2 regions of the Ideonella sp. FW305-24 genome follow, and region 1 is predicted to be linked to the other one. Evidence: predicted binding sites of a transcription regulator. Region 1 holds the regulator's gene; the other holds the start of a gene.
What was found. The regulator FliA, encoded in region 1, starts transcription of late flagellar genes. The targets are predictions, from matches to a motif close to CTAAAGTTTNNNNNNNNNNNGCCGNTA.
Positions count from the first base shown of each region.

Region 2: the regulator FliA is predicted to act here: its motif matches at 4,459-4,485, upstream of AC3WR5_RS26050 (flagellin domain-containing protein).

Region 1 is NZ_JBYTAI010000016.1:106,597-113,759, reverse strand. It holds gene flhF (flagellar biosynthesis GTPase FlhF) at 1-1,360, shown strand, start outside; gene AC3WR5_RS29295 (MinD/ParA family ATP-binding protein) at 1,384-2,169, shown strand; gene AC3WR5_RS29290 (RNA polymerase sigma factor FliA) at 2,188-2,901, shown strand; gene AC3WR5_RS29285 (antibiotic biosynthesis monooxygenase) at 3,140-3,781, opposite strand; gene AC3WR5_RS29280 (helix-turn-helix domain-containing protein) at 3,892-4,866, opposite strand; gene AC3WR5_RS29275 (acyl-CoA dehydrogenase family protein) at 5,366-6,613, shown strand; gene AC3WR5_RS29270 (AraC-like ligand-binding domain-containing protein) at 6,683-7,163, shown strand, end outside.
Region 2 is NZ_JBYTAI010000013.1:6,830-13,992, reverse strand. It holds gene AC3WR5_RS26070 (O-linked N-acetylglucosamine transferase, SPINDLY family protein) at 1-1,174, opposite strand, end outside; gene AC3WR5_RS26065 (PPK2 family polyphosphate kinase) at 1,246-2,085, opposite strand; gene AC3WR5_RS26060 (glycosyltransferase) at 2,125-3,228, opposite strand; gene AC3WR5_RS26055 (flagellin domain-containing protein) at 3,491-4,336, shown strand; gene AC3WR5_RS26050 (flagellin domain-containing protein) at 4,654-5,499, shown strand; gene AC3WR5_RS26045 (flagellin domain-containing protein) at 5,883-6,728, shown strand; gene fliD (flagellar filament capping protein FliD) at 6,868-7,163, shown strand, end outside.

The sequences.
Region 1 (7,163 bases):
GCCGCCGCCGGCTGCCGAACCTTCGCCGATGGAACACGACCTGAGCGCTGGCGTGAACGACGACGTCGAACAGCTGGCGATGAGCACGCTGTCCTTCCAGGACTATGTGCGCGACCGCATGCTGCGCCGCCGCCAGGCCGCGATCGACAGCAGCGCCGAGCCGCAACACGAACCGCAGGCACCCGCGCCGCAACCGCAGGCCATGGCCCGCGCCCAGGCACCCATCCAGCAGCCGCAGCGCGCCCCGGCGCCCACCGCAGCCATGCTGGCCCAGGCCCCCACGCTGTCGGCCCGCATGTCGGTGCCGGTACCCACGGCACCGGTGCGCCGCGGCCCGGTGCGCCGCCAGCCCGATCACCTGGGCATGGACATTCCCACGCTGGGCGAGCCGGTCGGCCAGCAACGCGACCAGATCGACATGGTTAACGAGCTGCGCTCGATGAAGGGCCTGATCGAAGAACGCTTCGGCACGCTGGCCTTCATGGAAAAGCTGCAGCGCGAGCCGCGCCAGGCCGTGCTGTCGCAAAAGCTGATGGACTGCGGCTTCACGCCCGGCCTGACGCGCAAGCTGGTCGAGTCCCTGCCTGCCGGCACCAGCGACGAACTGACCTGGGCCACCACCGTGCTGGAGCGCAACCTGCTGACCGGTGAGCAAGAGCCGGCCCTGGAAGAGCAGGGCGGCGTGTTCGCGATGATCGGCTCCACCGGCGTGGGCAAGACCACCACCACCGCCAAGCTGGCCGCCGCCTTTGCCACCGCGCACGGCGCCAACCACCTCGGCCTGATCACGCTGGACGCTTACCGTGTTGGCGCCCACGAGCAGCTGCGCGCCTATGGCCGCATCCTCGGCGTGCCCGTCCACACCGCCCATGACCGCGCTTCGCTGGAAGACCTGCTGGACCTGCTGTCGGGCAAGAAGATGGTCCTGATCGACACCGCCGGCATGGCCCAGCGCGATGCGCGCTGCCGCGAACTGCTGGAGATGCTGCAGCACCGTTCCATCCAGCGCTTGCTGGTGGTGGACGCTTCGTCGCAAGGCGAAACCATTGACGACGTGATGACCGCCTGGCGCGCCGCGCAATGCAAGGGCGTGATCCTCTCCAAGCTCGACGAAGCCGTGAAGCTGGCCCCCGCGCTGGACGCCGTGATCCGCCACCGCATGAAGGTGCTGGGCGTGGCCAACGGCCAGCGCGTGCCGGAAGACTGGCACCGCCTGTCGGCCAACGCGCTGATGCACCGCGCGATGCGTGGCGGCGGCAGCGCGGCCTACCGAATCGATGCCAACGACGTGCAGCTGGTCTTCTCGGCCCTGCACCGCCCGGCCGCCGCGCCCGGTGCCGCGCCGATGCAGCGCCTGTAACCCCAGTGAATGCCAGTAGCCGTATGAACGCCTTCACCTCCAACGCTTCCACCACCGCCGACCAGGCCGATGGCCTGCGCCGCCTCTTTTCCGGCCAGCAGGTGCAGATCGTGCCGGTCGTCGCCAACCCGCATGTCGACATGGCCGCCGTGATGCTGGAGCGCCTCAGCCTGGCCTTTGCCGAGCTGGGTGCCCATGCCCTGGTGCTGGACGCCGCAGACAGCTCGCCGCTGCCCAACGAGCTGGTCGACATGGACCTGCCGTCCTGCATTGAACGCCTGGGCGACAGCGTTTCCTACCTGGCCGCCCGCGGCCTGCCGCGCCGCCATGTCAACAGCCGCGGCTCCAGCGAAGCCTGGCTGGCGGCGGTGGAACAGGCCGCGCCGTTTGCCCACGTCATCATCGTGCACGCCGAGGCGCGCGACCTGTGCCGCCTGCTGGGTGCGCGCGAGGTCTGCCCCATCCTGATGGCGGGGCTCGAATCGGTCAGCCTCACCGAGGCCTATGCCGCGATGAAGCTGCTCTCGCAGCGCCTGGGGCTGATGGCTTTTGACCTGCTGGTCGGCATGGCCTCGCGGCCGCGCCGCGCCGAGCGCGTGGCCGACCGCCTGTCCAGCTGCGCCGACAACTTCCTGGCCGCCGCAATGCGCAACTGGGCTGCGGTCGACCGTGACGTTTCCCTGAACAAGCCCGCCTCGCCCGAGTTGTCCCAGCTGGCGGAAGACCAGTTGACCGGTCTGGCCGCGCCTTCCTCCTTCGCCCCCAGCCCGGCACTTGCCGGCCAGGGCGCCTCACTTTCCCTGGATTGATAGACGGAGACTGCATTCATGTACACCGCCACCGGCCGTCTCGACGCCAATGCGTTGCTCAAGCAGTACAGCCCTCTGGTGCGCCGCCTCGCGCACCAGATGATTGCCAAGCTGCCTGCCAACGTCGAGATCGACGACCTGATACAGGTCGGCATGATCGGACTGAACGATGCGCTGGGCCGCTTCGACGTGGGCCAGGGCGTGCAGTTCGAGACCTTCGCCACCCAGCGCATCCGCGGCGCCATGCTCGACGAGTTGCGCGGCACCGACTGGATGAGCCGCGGCAACCGCCGCCAGCAGCGCGAGATCGAAGCCGCCGTGCATCGACTCGAACAGCAGCTGGGCCGCCCACCGCAGGAAAGCGAAATCGCCAAGGAAATGGGCGTCTCGCTGGACGCCTACCAGGACACGCTGACCAAGGTGCGCGGCACCCAGCTGGTCTACCTGGAAGACATGTCGGGCGACGAAGGCGGCGACGAGTACCTGGACCGCCACGTGGCCGACGCGGAAGCCAACCCGCTGGCCATGCTGCAGGACCACCGCATGCGCGAGGCCCTGGTCGAAGCCATCAAGAACCTGCCCGAGCGCGAACAGTACGTGATGAGCATGTACTACGAGCACGACATGAACCTGAAGGAAATCGCCGCCGTGCTCGGCGTCACCGAATCCCGCGTCTGCCAGCTGCACAGCCAATCCATCGCCCGCCTGCGGGTCAAGCTGCGCGCCTGGTAAGCCCCCGTTTTTTCGGCCGTGCCTTGCGCACGGCCAGCCCCGTCGAAAGAGCCGTTGTTGGGAACCAGTGGCACAACCACCAGGCAGTCCTCGGCACTCTGATGTTGGCAGTCTCAACCCACCCGGGTTGATCGCATTGTTTTCGTGTTGACTCCTCCTCCGACTTGCGAAAAGTCGTTAGAGCCCCGCGCTGATGTCCGGCCCGGGGCTTTCTTTTTGGGCGGCCCGTGCCGCGTGCCTACCGCGACAGCCAGCGCGACAGCAGGCGGGTGTAGCGCGGCATGATCAGGTAGGTCATCAGGAGCACGGTGGCGGTGGAGACGGCCAGGTTGCCGGCCAGGCGGCCCCAAGGTGTGGGCCAGCCGTGGACCAGGGGGCCGATCAGCAGGCCGAGCGCGGTGGTCAGCGGATAGATCACCGACAGCGTGGCCAGCGCCTGCTTCGCGCGGCGTGGCGCCGGCATGGCGGCGCGCGGCTCGAACCAGAATTCCAGTCCGGTGACGGTCTTCACTTCCTCCGGGCCGGTCAGCATGGGCTCGGCTTCTCGGAGCAGCGCCTGGCGCGCCTCGGAGCGAAACCAGTCGTCGGCATGGGCGATGGTGTCGAACTGGATGGTGATCGTGTAGAGCGTCTCGCCTGGCGACGGCGGAATGACGTGGGCGCCTCTGTGGCCGGGAAAGCGGGCGGCAACCAGGATGATGCGGTGCAGCCAGGCCTCATAGTCGCCGCGCCGGGCGGGGTCCACACGCTGGCGGATCACCGCGGTGATCATTTCGGCCTGAGGCAGTTCGCTGGCCACGACCTGAAGCAGGTCTGCAGAGCGCAGTTCCGGGCGTCTTTCATCGGTGGCATGTGCCGGGGGAATGCGAGCGGTGTCCATGCCGCACTGTGGGCGCAAAAGGCCCGGCCAGGCTTCGGCCAAATGGCCGATGCAGCCCTCCCCACTGCGGTGGATTTGCGCAAGAAGTGGCCAGCGCCCGCCTCAGGCTCTCAGCGGTCGTCTTCCCGAGCGGCAGCCTGGCCGGCAGCGAACCCGCGCGGAGAGACGCCGAAGCGCTGCTTGAACAGCCGGGAGAAGTGCGAGGCGTCGTTGAAGCCCCAGCGCAAGGCCACCGCCAGGACGCCCGGATGGCCGGGTCTGCGCAGGTCGCTGGCGCTGCGCTGCAGGCGCAGCTCCCGGATCAGGCTGCTGACGGACAGCGGCGCCTCCTCGAACAGGCCGTAGAGCGTGCGGCGGGAAACCCGGAAGCGCGCGGCAAGCTGGTCCGGCCCGAGCTGTGGCTCCATCAGGTGGTCGGCAATGTAGGTCTCGACCGCCTGGCGAAAGGCTGCGCGCACCGGCAGCCGGTCCTGTTCCTGGGCCTCCAGCGTCGCGCCCAGCGCGGTGGTGATGATGCCGTTGAGCGCGGCGCTGAGCCCGTCCTGCGCGCTGATGCTGGTGGCGGCGCCCACCTGTTCCAGCGACCGGGCGAAGCGGGCTGCGACCAGGCCCAGCCCGGTCTGTCCGCTGACGCAGCGTGCAGTCGCCTGGTGCGGTGCCGCGAGCCGGGACACAAGCTGGTTCCTGGGGATGCGGAACGACAGCACGCGCCAGTCCTCACGGAAGTCGAGGAAATACGGCCGCGTGCTGTCCACGATCGAGAAGTCGCCAGGCGATACCAGCGTTTCCTGGCCATCCTGGCGAACCACGCACGAGCCTTCCAACTGGAAGTTCGCGAAGCAGAACTCGACCGGATTGCGGCGGATCTCGTCCCAGCGGCGCTGGACGAACTGGCTGCGTGAGAACACGCGGGTCTGCATGCTCAGCGAGAGCGGGCTGGAACTGGCCTCGCCGGTGAAATCGGGCCCTGGGTCGCTTTGCTTGAGGACGGGATTGAGCGAAACAAAGGCCTGGCAGAGGACCTCGCGCCAGTAGCTGAATCGCTCGTGCTGCGCACAGGCTTCGGTGGTCCAGACCCGCTGCATTGCTGGCTACTCCGCGGGCACACGCGCGGCCCATGTCAGGCGCGGGCGCCGCTCGGCGGTGGCGCGGCATGGCATGCCGTTCAAGCGCGTCATGTGGGTGCTCGCTTTGCACAGATCGTCAACTGGCCTTGCACGAAAAGACAACTCATGGCGTGACGGGCTTGCAGCGTGTGCCCATGCTGTGCACGAGGCGCGCGCAGGCTGCGTCATCTCGGTGCAGCCTTTTCGCACGCCGGTGCGGTGGCAGGTGGCGCAGGCCCGGATCCAGGCGCCTGCGGACCGAAAAGATGCAAGGTCCGGGCCAGAGCACGGAGGCCATCGCGTGCCGGCGGTGGCGCGAACGGGCGTGCCCGCGCCTTGGCGAGAGCGGTGGAGGGCGGCGCTGCCGTGCTTGCGCGAATCATCAATTGGGCCTGCATGGACTGGCGAGATGACAGCAGACCCCCTGCCTACGATCCATCGTCGCTTTCCCCAACTCCCGCAAGAAAGGTCGTTTCGCATGGCTATCGATTTCCAGCTCTCCGAGGCGCAGCAGGGCCTGCAAATGGGCGCGCGTGCGTTCGGTGCCGAGGTCCTGCGCAAGGTCGCGCCCACCATCGCCCCGATCCCCCGGCCCGAGGACCGGTTCTACGCCACGCGCCCGTTCTACAAGGCCATGGCCGACGCCGGTTTCGTCAAGGCGCTGCTGCCGGCCTCGATCGGCGGCACCGCACTCAGCACGCTGGACTTCGCTTTGGCAGCCGAAGAGCTCGCCGCCGTCGATGTCAACGTGCCAACCGCCCTGCTGGGCACCGGCCTGGGACTGCATGCGGTGCTGCATCACGGCACCGAGGCGCAGAAGCAGCGCTTCCTGCCGGACTTCGCCGAGGACGGCTCGCGCCTGGCCGCACTGGCATTCACCGAAGTCACCGGCGGGGCCAACTACGACAACCCCGACCCGTCCGTCGGCGTGCAGACCTTTGCCCGGCGCGAAGGCGACGAATGGGTCATCAATGGCGCCAAGCACTACACCACCAATGGCACCGGCTGGGACGGCAAGGGCGCGCACCTGTACAGCGTCATCTGCCGCACCGACCCGGCCTTGCCGCCGCAGGATTCGCTGGCGGTCGTCATGGTGCCGGGCGGCACGCCGGGCATCGAGATCGTGGGCATTCTCGACACCGTGGGCCACCGCGCGACGATCTCGCCGCGCATCCACTTCAACAACGTGCGCGTGCCGGCCGCCAACATCGTGGGCAAGCCCGGCGACGGCATCGCCATGGTGGAGGGTGCCTTCGCATGGACAGCGGCGCTGATCGGCGCGGCCTGCGTGGGCGTGATGCGCGCGGCCTTCGACGTGGCGTTGAAATTCGCCCGCAGCGACAAGCGTTCCGGCACGGTGCCGGTGATCGAGCACCAGAACGTCGGCTTCATGCTGGCCGACATCAAGATGCGCATCGAGGCCGCGCGCTACCTGACCTGGAAAGCCTGCCACCAGCTCGACCTCACCGAGGGCCGCAGCCGCGAGCTGGCCATCATCACCAAGGTGCACTGCTCGGAACTGTGCGTGCAGGCGGTGTACGACACCATGCGCGTGGTCGGCGTGGATGCCTACACCGACATGCACCCGCTGGCCGGCCTGATGCAGGACGCGCTGTGCTTCCCGCTGTACGACGGCGGCAACATGGGCGTGCGCCGCCGCCAGCTGCATGCGCTGCTGCGCTCGCCGGACTACAACCCCATGGCCTCGGCCGAGGCGCGTGGATGAGGCCTGCCGCCGCTTGATTGTTCGACCGTCTGACCGTCTGTCCGTTTGACATCGCCGAGGGTCACGCCGATGAAGCTCCAATACGCTACCGAGATCGTTGACGCGCCCAGGCGCTTCGACTACTGGAACGAGGTCGTCTGCCGCCATTGCCTGCTGGCGGACAGCAAGTCGCTCAGCGAGAGGCCGTTCGACGGCAAATTGCATGTCGGAGCGGCGGGCACCGTGGGTGTCAGCATCATGTCCGCGCCCTTGCATCACTGGCGGCGGGACGCGCACCACATCCGCATCCGGCCGGACGACGACCTGTGGTTGGCCTACATGGTCAGTGGCGAAGCCCGCATCAGCCAGGACGGACGCCAGGCGCATCTGCGCAGCGGCGACATGGCCCTGTACGACGCGACGCGGCCTTTCGAGTTCGACATGGCGCCGGAGAAGGTGTGCGTGGTGCGCCTGCCGCGCAAGTCCATGCTCAGCCGCGTGCCCGGCGCAGACCGCATGACGGCCCAACTGATCGACCCCCGGCGGCCGGGGGGCGCCGCTGTGCGTTCGA
Region 2 (7,163 bases), on a different contig from region 1:
CAATCATGTAGTCGATGTAGTCGGCGCCGGTCGTGGCCGGGTAGCCGAGGTAGGCCACCTGCACCGGCGCCGGCCGCTGGGCCAGCAGCTCGAAGCGGCTGCCGCGGGTGTGGCCCTTGAGGTCGACGGCAATGTCGATCGCGTCGTCGCGCATGCGCTGCGCGATGGCCGTGTGGGTCAGGTGCGTCACGTCCACGAAATGCTCGCAGGCCGCGCGCACCCGGCGCATCACGGCGCTGCCATCGTTGATGCTGTGCGAGTAGAGCGTGACTTCGAAGCGGCTGCTGTCGCGGCGCTCCAGCAGCTCGGCCATCAGCACCGAGGTGGCATGCTGGTGGAAGTCGGAAGACAGGTAGCCGACGCGGATGCGCCCGGGCCGACGCGGGCCGACCGGTGCGGGCAGTGGCTTGAGCTCGCGCGACAAGCCCTTGGCGCGGATCTCGCCAATGCGGCGTTGCTGGGCCGGCGTGGCGTCCACCGCCAGCAGTGCAAACGGCGAGAGCAGCTGGCCGGTCTTGGCGTCGGCCTGGTCAATCGCCTGCAGCAGCTCGGCGGTGTCCTGGTCGACCAGGCGCCAGTCGCAGGTCTGCCGGCCTTCGTGCACCAGCAGTGACAGGGCGAGCGCGCGGGTGCTGTCGCTGTCCAGCGAGACGGCGGTGCGGAAGCATTCGGCGGCCTCGCGTGTCAGGCCCAGGTCCTTGAAGCACAGGCCCAGGCGGTAGTGGGTCAGCGCATCGTCGATCTTCAGCGCCAGGGCCTGGAAAAACGCGCTGACGGCGTCCTGCAGCCGCTGGCTCTGGAACAGCGCATTGCCCTGGGCCTGGTACCACTCGAAGTCGCGCGCGGCCTGGGCCGGGTAGGCATCGAACACCTGCGCGGCTTCGGCAAAGCGGTGCTGGCGCACCAGGCACTCGGCGAGCAGGCGGCAGGCCAGCGGGTCCTCGGGCATCAGCGCCTGCGCCTGGCGGCTGGCGTCGATGGCAGCGTCCAGCGCTCCGCCGGCCAGTTGCGCGCGGGCCAGGTTCAGCCACATCAGCCGGTCAGAGGGCGCAAGACGCGCGCCGTGGCCGAACTCGGCGATGGCGCGGTCCCAGGCGCGGTTTTTCAAGGCTTGCAGCCCCGCTTGCCAATGGCGTTCGAGGGCATTGGGGAGGGCGGTGGCATGGCGGCTCATCCTTGCCACTGTGGCAGCGCTGGCGCGGCGGCAGGCGCGGATAAGCAGGCCCGCAGCCGGCCAGTTCCCTGCTATTCGACCCGCAGCCGGTCCAGCGCCGGGTCGGACGGCGGGTAGCGCAGCTTGAGCCGCTGCAACTGGTCCTTCAGCACCGTGGCAATCATCAGGTTGCGGTGGGTCTTGGAGTCTGCCGGCACGATGGTCCACGGTGCCCAGGGGGTCGCGGTGGCGGCAATGGCCCGCTGGTAGGCCTGCTGGTAGGCGTCCCACTGCTTGCGCACGGTGAGGTCGTCGGACTGGAATTTCCAGCGCTTGGTCGGGTCGTCCAGCCGGTCCTGCAGGCGCTGGCGCTGCTCCTTGTTGGAGATGTGCAGCATGAACTTGACGATCACGGTGCCGGTTTCGCTCAGCAGGCGCTCGAAGTCGTTGATCTGGGCGTAGCGCTGCGAGGTCTGCTTGAGGCTCAGCTGGCCATTGACGACCGGCACCAGCACGTCTTCATAGTGGCTGCGGTTGAAGACGGTGATCTCGCCGGCTGCGGGCAACTGCTGGTGGATGCGCCAGAGGAAGTCATGCGCGCGCTCCGGTTCGGTCGGCGCCTTCCAGCCCACGGTGCGCACGCCCAGCGGGCTCATGCGGCCGAACACGCCGCGCAGCGTGCCGTCCTTGCCGCTGGTGTCCAGTCCTTGCAGCACGACCAGCAGCTTGAAGCGGCGGTCGGCGAAGAAGAGGTTCTGCAGGGTGTCGAGCTCCAGCGCCAGCGCGTCGACCGCGGCCTTGTCATCGGCCTTGTCGCCGCCGGAGAAGGGCTTGGCGGCGGTGTCGATGGCCGCAAGCTTGAATTCGCGGTTGGGCTTGGCGAACTGGTGGTTGGCCAGCAGCTGTTTCAGGGGGGTTTGGCGGGCAGGCATGCCGCCATGATGACAGGCGGAAGCTGGTCGACCCCGGCTTCAGCCTGCGTCAGCCAGGGCGCGGCAGGAGGCGGCTTCGGCCGGGCGGTCCATCAAGTCGTACAGCAGTGCCAGGTTGTTGGCCGCCAGCACGCTGCCGCGGCCGGCCACCGCGCCTTCCAGCTCCGGCCGCTCGCCCAGGTGCAGGCAGCGCTGCCAGGCCTGTTCGATGATCGGCAGCAGGTGTTCGGCGCGGTGGGGTTCGTCGGCGGCCCAGTCCAGCAGCAGGTCGCCCAAGGCAAAGAAGAAGTCGGGTGATTCGGCCCAGGCCACCAGCGCTTCCTCGGCCCATTGCAAGGCCTGGGCGTGGCGGCCACAGCGCTTCCAGGCGTGCAGGCGGCGGATCACCAGGTCGTGCAGCCAGGCCGGACGGCCGCGGCCGGCGCTGAGGGTCAGTGCCTCGGCGCGGTCGAAGGCGGCCACGGCGTCTGCGTAACGCTCGTACACGTCGTGGTCCTTGCCCAGCTGGTACCAGAGGTAGGCATCGGCTGGCTGTTCGCGCAAATCTGCCAGCAGCAGCCTGGCATTGCGGCCGGCCTTGGCGGCCAGTGCGGCCGGCGCGTAGCCGCTGTGACCCACGGCCACCGGCAGGCGCTGCACATCCAGTTGGTGCTGCGGCTGTTCATGGACCCGGCCGGCGTAGCGCACATGGCCTGGCAGCACGCGGCTGAGCCAACTGGGCGCGGTGCTGGCCTGCGGGCCTTCGCCCTGGCGACTGTCCACCCGCACGGCGCCAACAAAAGTGGGTGCAAACTCACGCAGAGAAGCAAGCGCAGGGCCGCCCTCGGCAATCCATTCGTCGGCGTCCAGCACCAGGTGCCAGTCCGCGCCGGCGAGGGCGAGCGCGGCATTGCGCGCCGCGGCAAAGTCATGGGTCCACTGGAAATGGGCCACGCGCGCGCCTGCGGCGCGTGCGAGGGCCACGGTGTTGTCGGTGGAGCCGGTGTCCAGCACCAGCGCTTCGTCCACCCAGGGCAGGGCACTGGCCAGCGCCCTGCCGAGCTGCTGCGACTCGTTGCGCACGATCATCACCAGCGCCACCCGGAAGCGCTGGGCGCCGGGCGGTGGGTCTTGCGGGCGGGGAGGCGGGGGCTTGGCCGTCATTTTGGAAACTTTAGGACTGCAGGGTGTCTTCAATCGGTCGATAAGCAGGGTGGGCGGCGGCCATTTGGTCGGCAAGACGACCGGCTGCCACCCAGGCCGCAAAGCGCGTCCGGTTGATCGAAGGAAAAGCGGGAAAAAAAACCCTCAAGTCCGGCGATCAAGGTTCCGAAATCCAGGGTACGGCCCCAACAAACTGAAGCGGGGGCGCAACCCCAGGGCCATTCCGGTCCTTGTTATCAAGCCCCGTGCAGGAGTTATCCCAATGTCTTCCACCATCAACACCAACGTTGCTTCGCTGAACGCACAGCGCAACCTGTCGGCCTCGCAATCGTCGTTGTCCACTTCGATGCAACGCCTGTCTTCCGGCTTGCGCATCAATTCAGCCAAGGACGACGCTGCCGGCCTGTCGATCGCCGAACGCATGAATGCGCAGGTCAGGGGCATGAACGTGGCCATCCGCAATGCCAACGACGGCATCTCGATGGCGCAGACCGCTGAAGGCGCGCTGGCCAAGGTGGGCGACTCGCTGCAGCGCATGCGTGAACTGGCGGTCCAGGCCCGCAACTCGACCAACACCAGCTCCGACAAGGACTCGCTGAACAAGGAGTTTGGCCAGCTGCAGAGCGAAATCAACCGCGTGATGGGCGGCACCAGCTTCAACGGCAAGCACATGCTGGGCGCCGATGCGACCGCCATGACCTTCCAGATCGGTGCCAACACCACCAACGACGACGTGATCAATGTCAGCACCACCAACATGGTGACCAACAGCGACATGCAGGCGGTGACCGGCTCCTCGGCGAGCATCGACGCCTCGGCCACCTCGGGCGCCATCGCCTCGGTGATCGACGACATCGACACCGCCCTGGACACGGTCAACAACCAGCGCGCGACCTTCGGTGCGACGCAAAGCCGCTTCGACGCCGTGATCTCCCAGCTGCAGCAGGGCGTGGAGGCGCAGAGCGCCGCCCGCGGCCGCATCATGGACGCCGACTTCGCGACCGAAACCGCCAACATGAGCCGCGCCCAGATCCTGCAGCAGGCAGGCACTGCGATGGTCGCCCAGGCGAACCAGCTGCCCCAGCAAGTGCTGTCGCTGCTTCGATGACGCCAAGGCGGCCCAGCAAGGGTCGCAGGTTGAACCGGTTCTTTCCGAACCGGCCTGAGCCCACTGAATTCCCGAACCGGCGTTGCCAGGACGCTGCTTCGGGGTGCAGGCGCAGATAGTCCTAAAGGTTCCAAAAGTCGCATCCGATATCCCACTCACAGGACGCAAACAACGGTGTCCTGTAGGTCCGGTGAGATGGCCAAGGGTCAGGCAAATGAGTAGTTGCCCGACCGGAGGAGCACCCGGCGCTTAGGCGAAAGACGAACCGCCGGTGCTTTAACCGGAAGACTTTTGGAACCCATTCTGGAGTAACTATCATGGCTCAAACCATCAATACCAACGTTGCCTCGCTGAACGCTCAACGCAACCTGGCTTCTTCGCAATCGTCGCTGTCCACCTCGATGCAGCGCCTGTCTTCGGGCATGCGCATCAACTCGGCCAAGGACGACGCCGCTGGCCTGTCGATCGCCGAACGGATGAATTCGCAGGTTCGCGGCATGAACGTCGCGATCCGCAATGCCAACGACGGCATTTCGCTGGCGCAGACCGCTGAAGGTGCACTGGCCAAGGTGGGCGACTCGCTGCAACGCATGCGTGAACTGGCAGTGCAGGCACGCAACGCCACCAACACCAGCTCCGACAAGGATTCGCTGAACAAGGAATTCGGCCAGCTGCAGGAAGAAATCACCCGTGTGATGGGGGGTACCTCCTTCAACGGCAAGCACATGCTGGGCGCCGATGCGACCGCCATGACCTTCCAGATCGGCGCGAACACCAGCGCGGACGACACCATCACCGTGAACACCACCAACATGGTGACGAACACGGACATGATCGCTGTCACCGGCTCGTCGGCTGCCATCGATGCAAGCGCCACCTCGGGTGCCCTGGCGACGGTGATCGACAACATCGACACCGCCATCAACACGGTGAACGACCAGCGCGCCACCTTCGGTGCCACGCAAAGCCGCTTCGACGCGGTGATCGCCAACCTGCAGCAAGGCGTGGAATCGCAAAGCGCAGCCCGCGGCCGCATCATGGACGCTGACTTCGCGACGGAAACCGCGAACATGAGCCGCGCCCAGATCCTGCAGCAGGCCGGCACCGCGATGGTCGCCCAGGCCAACCAGCTGCCGCAGCAGGTCCTGCGTCTGCTGCAGTAAACAAAGGGCTGAGGAAGCCGGCGACACGGGGGCGACCCCGGCCTCGCTGGCCTCCTTCTGAACATTGGCTCCCCATCCGCACCCGGCTTTTGGCCGGGTTCGGCATCCCGGCGAAAGCCAGGATGGAAGAAGACCCGATTCGGCTTGCATTTCGCGGCTTTGCAGATCGGGCACTGCTTTGAGAATCACACCTAACGCATCGCCCTTGCTCGGGCGGCGTGGTCCGGAAGCACTGACGAGTCCGGTGCCGTGTCAATCCGACGCGGCGCTTTTCGACGGTGATCGAGTGCCGGGCTGTAGGGCCCGCGGCGGTTTCAAACCCGCAGCGGTTCATGCAAGCCGGCACGTTCGCCGGGTGTGGTTGATTCTTGAGGAGTGCTCACATGCCGCAGACCATTAACACGAACATCGCTTCGCTCAACGCGCAGCGAAACCTGAACATGTCGCAGTCGTCGTTGCAGACGTCGATGCAGCGACTGTCGTCCGGCATGCGTGTCAATTCCGCCAAGGATGACGCTGCAGGCCTGGCGATTGCAGAACGCATGAACTCGCAGGTGCGCGGCATGAACGTTGCGATCCGCAACGCGAATGACGGCATCTCGCTCTCGCAGACCGCGGAAGGCGCTTTGTCCAAGGTGGGCGACGCGTTGCAGCGCATGCGGGAACTGGCTGTCCAGGCACGAAACTCGACGAACTCGAGTTCCGACAAGGATTCGCTGAACAAGGAATTCACCCAGCTGCAGTCGGAAATCAACCGCGTGCTGGGTGGCACGACCTTCAACGGCAAGCACATCCTGGGCGCCGATGCGACGACGCTGACCTTCCAGATCGGCGCCAACACGACGACCGACGACGTGATCGACGTGGCGACGACCAACATGGCGACGTCCAGCGACATCACCACGGTCACCTCGACCAGCGCGGTGATCGATGCTGCGGCGACGTCAGGCGCGATTGCCGATGTGATCAACAACATCGACGCGGCCATCGACACGGTCAACAACACCCGTGCGACCTTCGGTGCGACCCAGAGCCGCTTCGACGCGATCATCTCCAACCTGCAGCAATCGGTCGAGAACCAGGCCGCCGCGCGCAGCCGGATCATGGACGCCGACTACGCGCAGGAAACCGCCAACATGAGCCGCGCGCAGATCCTGCAGCAGGCCGGCACGGCGATGGTGGCCCAGGCCAACCAGCTGCCGCAGTCGGTGCTGAAGCTGCTGGGCTGATCTCCGGCCGGGGGCCGCGCAAACGCGGCGCGACGCCGGCTTTCTTTCCGGTGCGCAGCCCCTCAAGTTCGTGGTGCTCGCGCCGACATTGTTGTCACAGAACCGGTGATTCCTCGCCGGACAGAAGGACGGGCCGACCATGACCAGCAGCACTCTTTCCTCGATGGGCGTTGGCTCCGGGCTGGACGTCACTTCCATCATCAAGTCGCTGATGGCGGTCGAGCACAGGCCGGTTGACCTGCTGGCCACCGAGCAGACGACGCTCAGCACCACGCTGTCCTCGATGGGCAAGATGCAGAGCTATGCCTCGACCATGGGCGACAAGGCCCAGGCGCTGGCCGACCTCAGCCTGTGGTCGAAGAAGAGTTTCACTTCCAGCGACAGCACGGCCGTTGCCGGCTCGGCCGAAGATGGCACAGCCGCTGGCAGCTATTC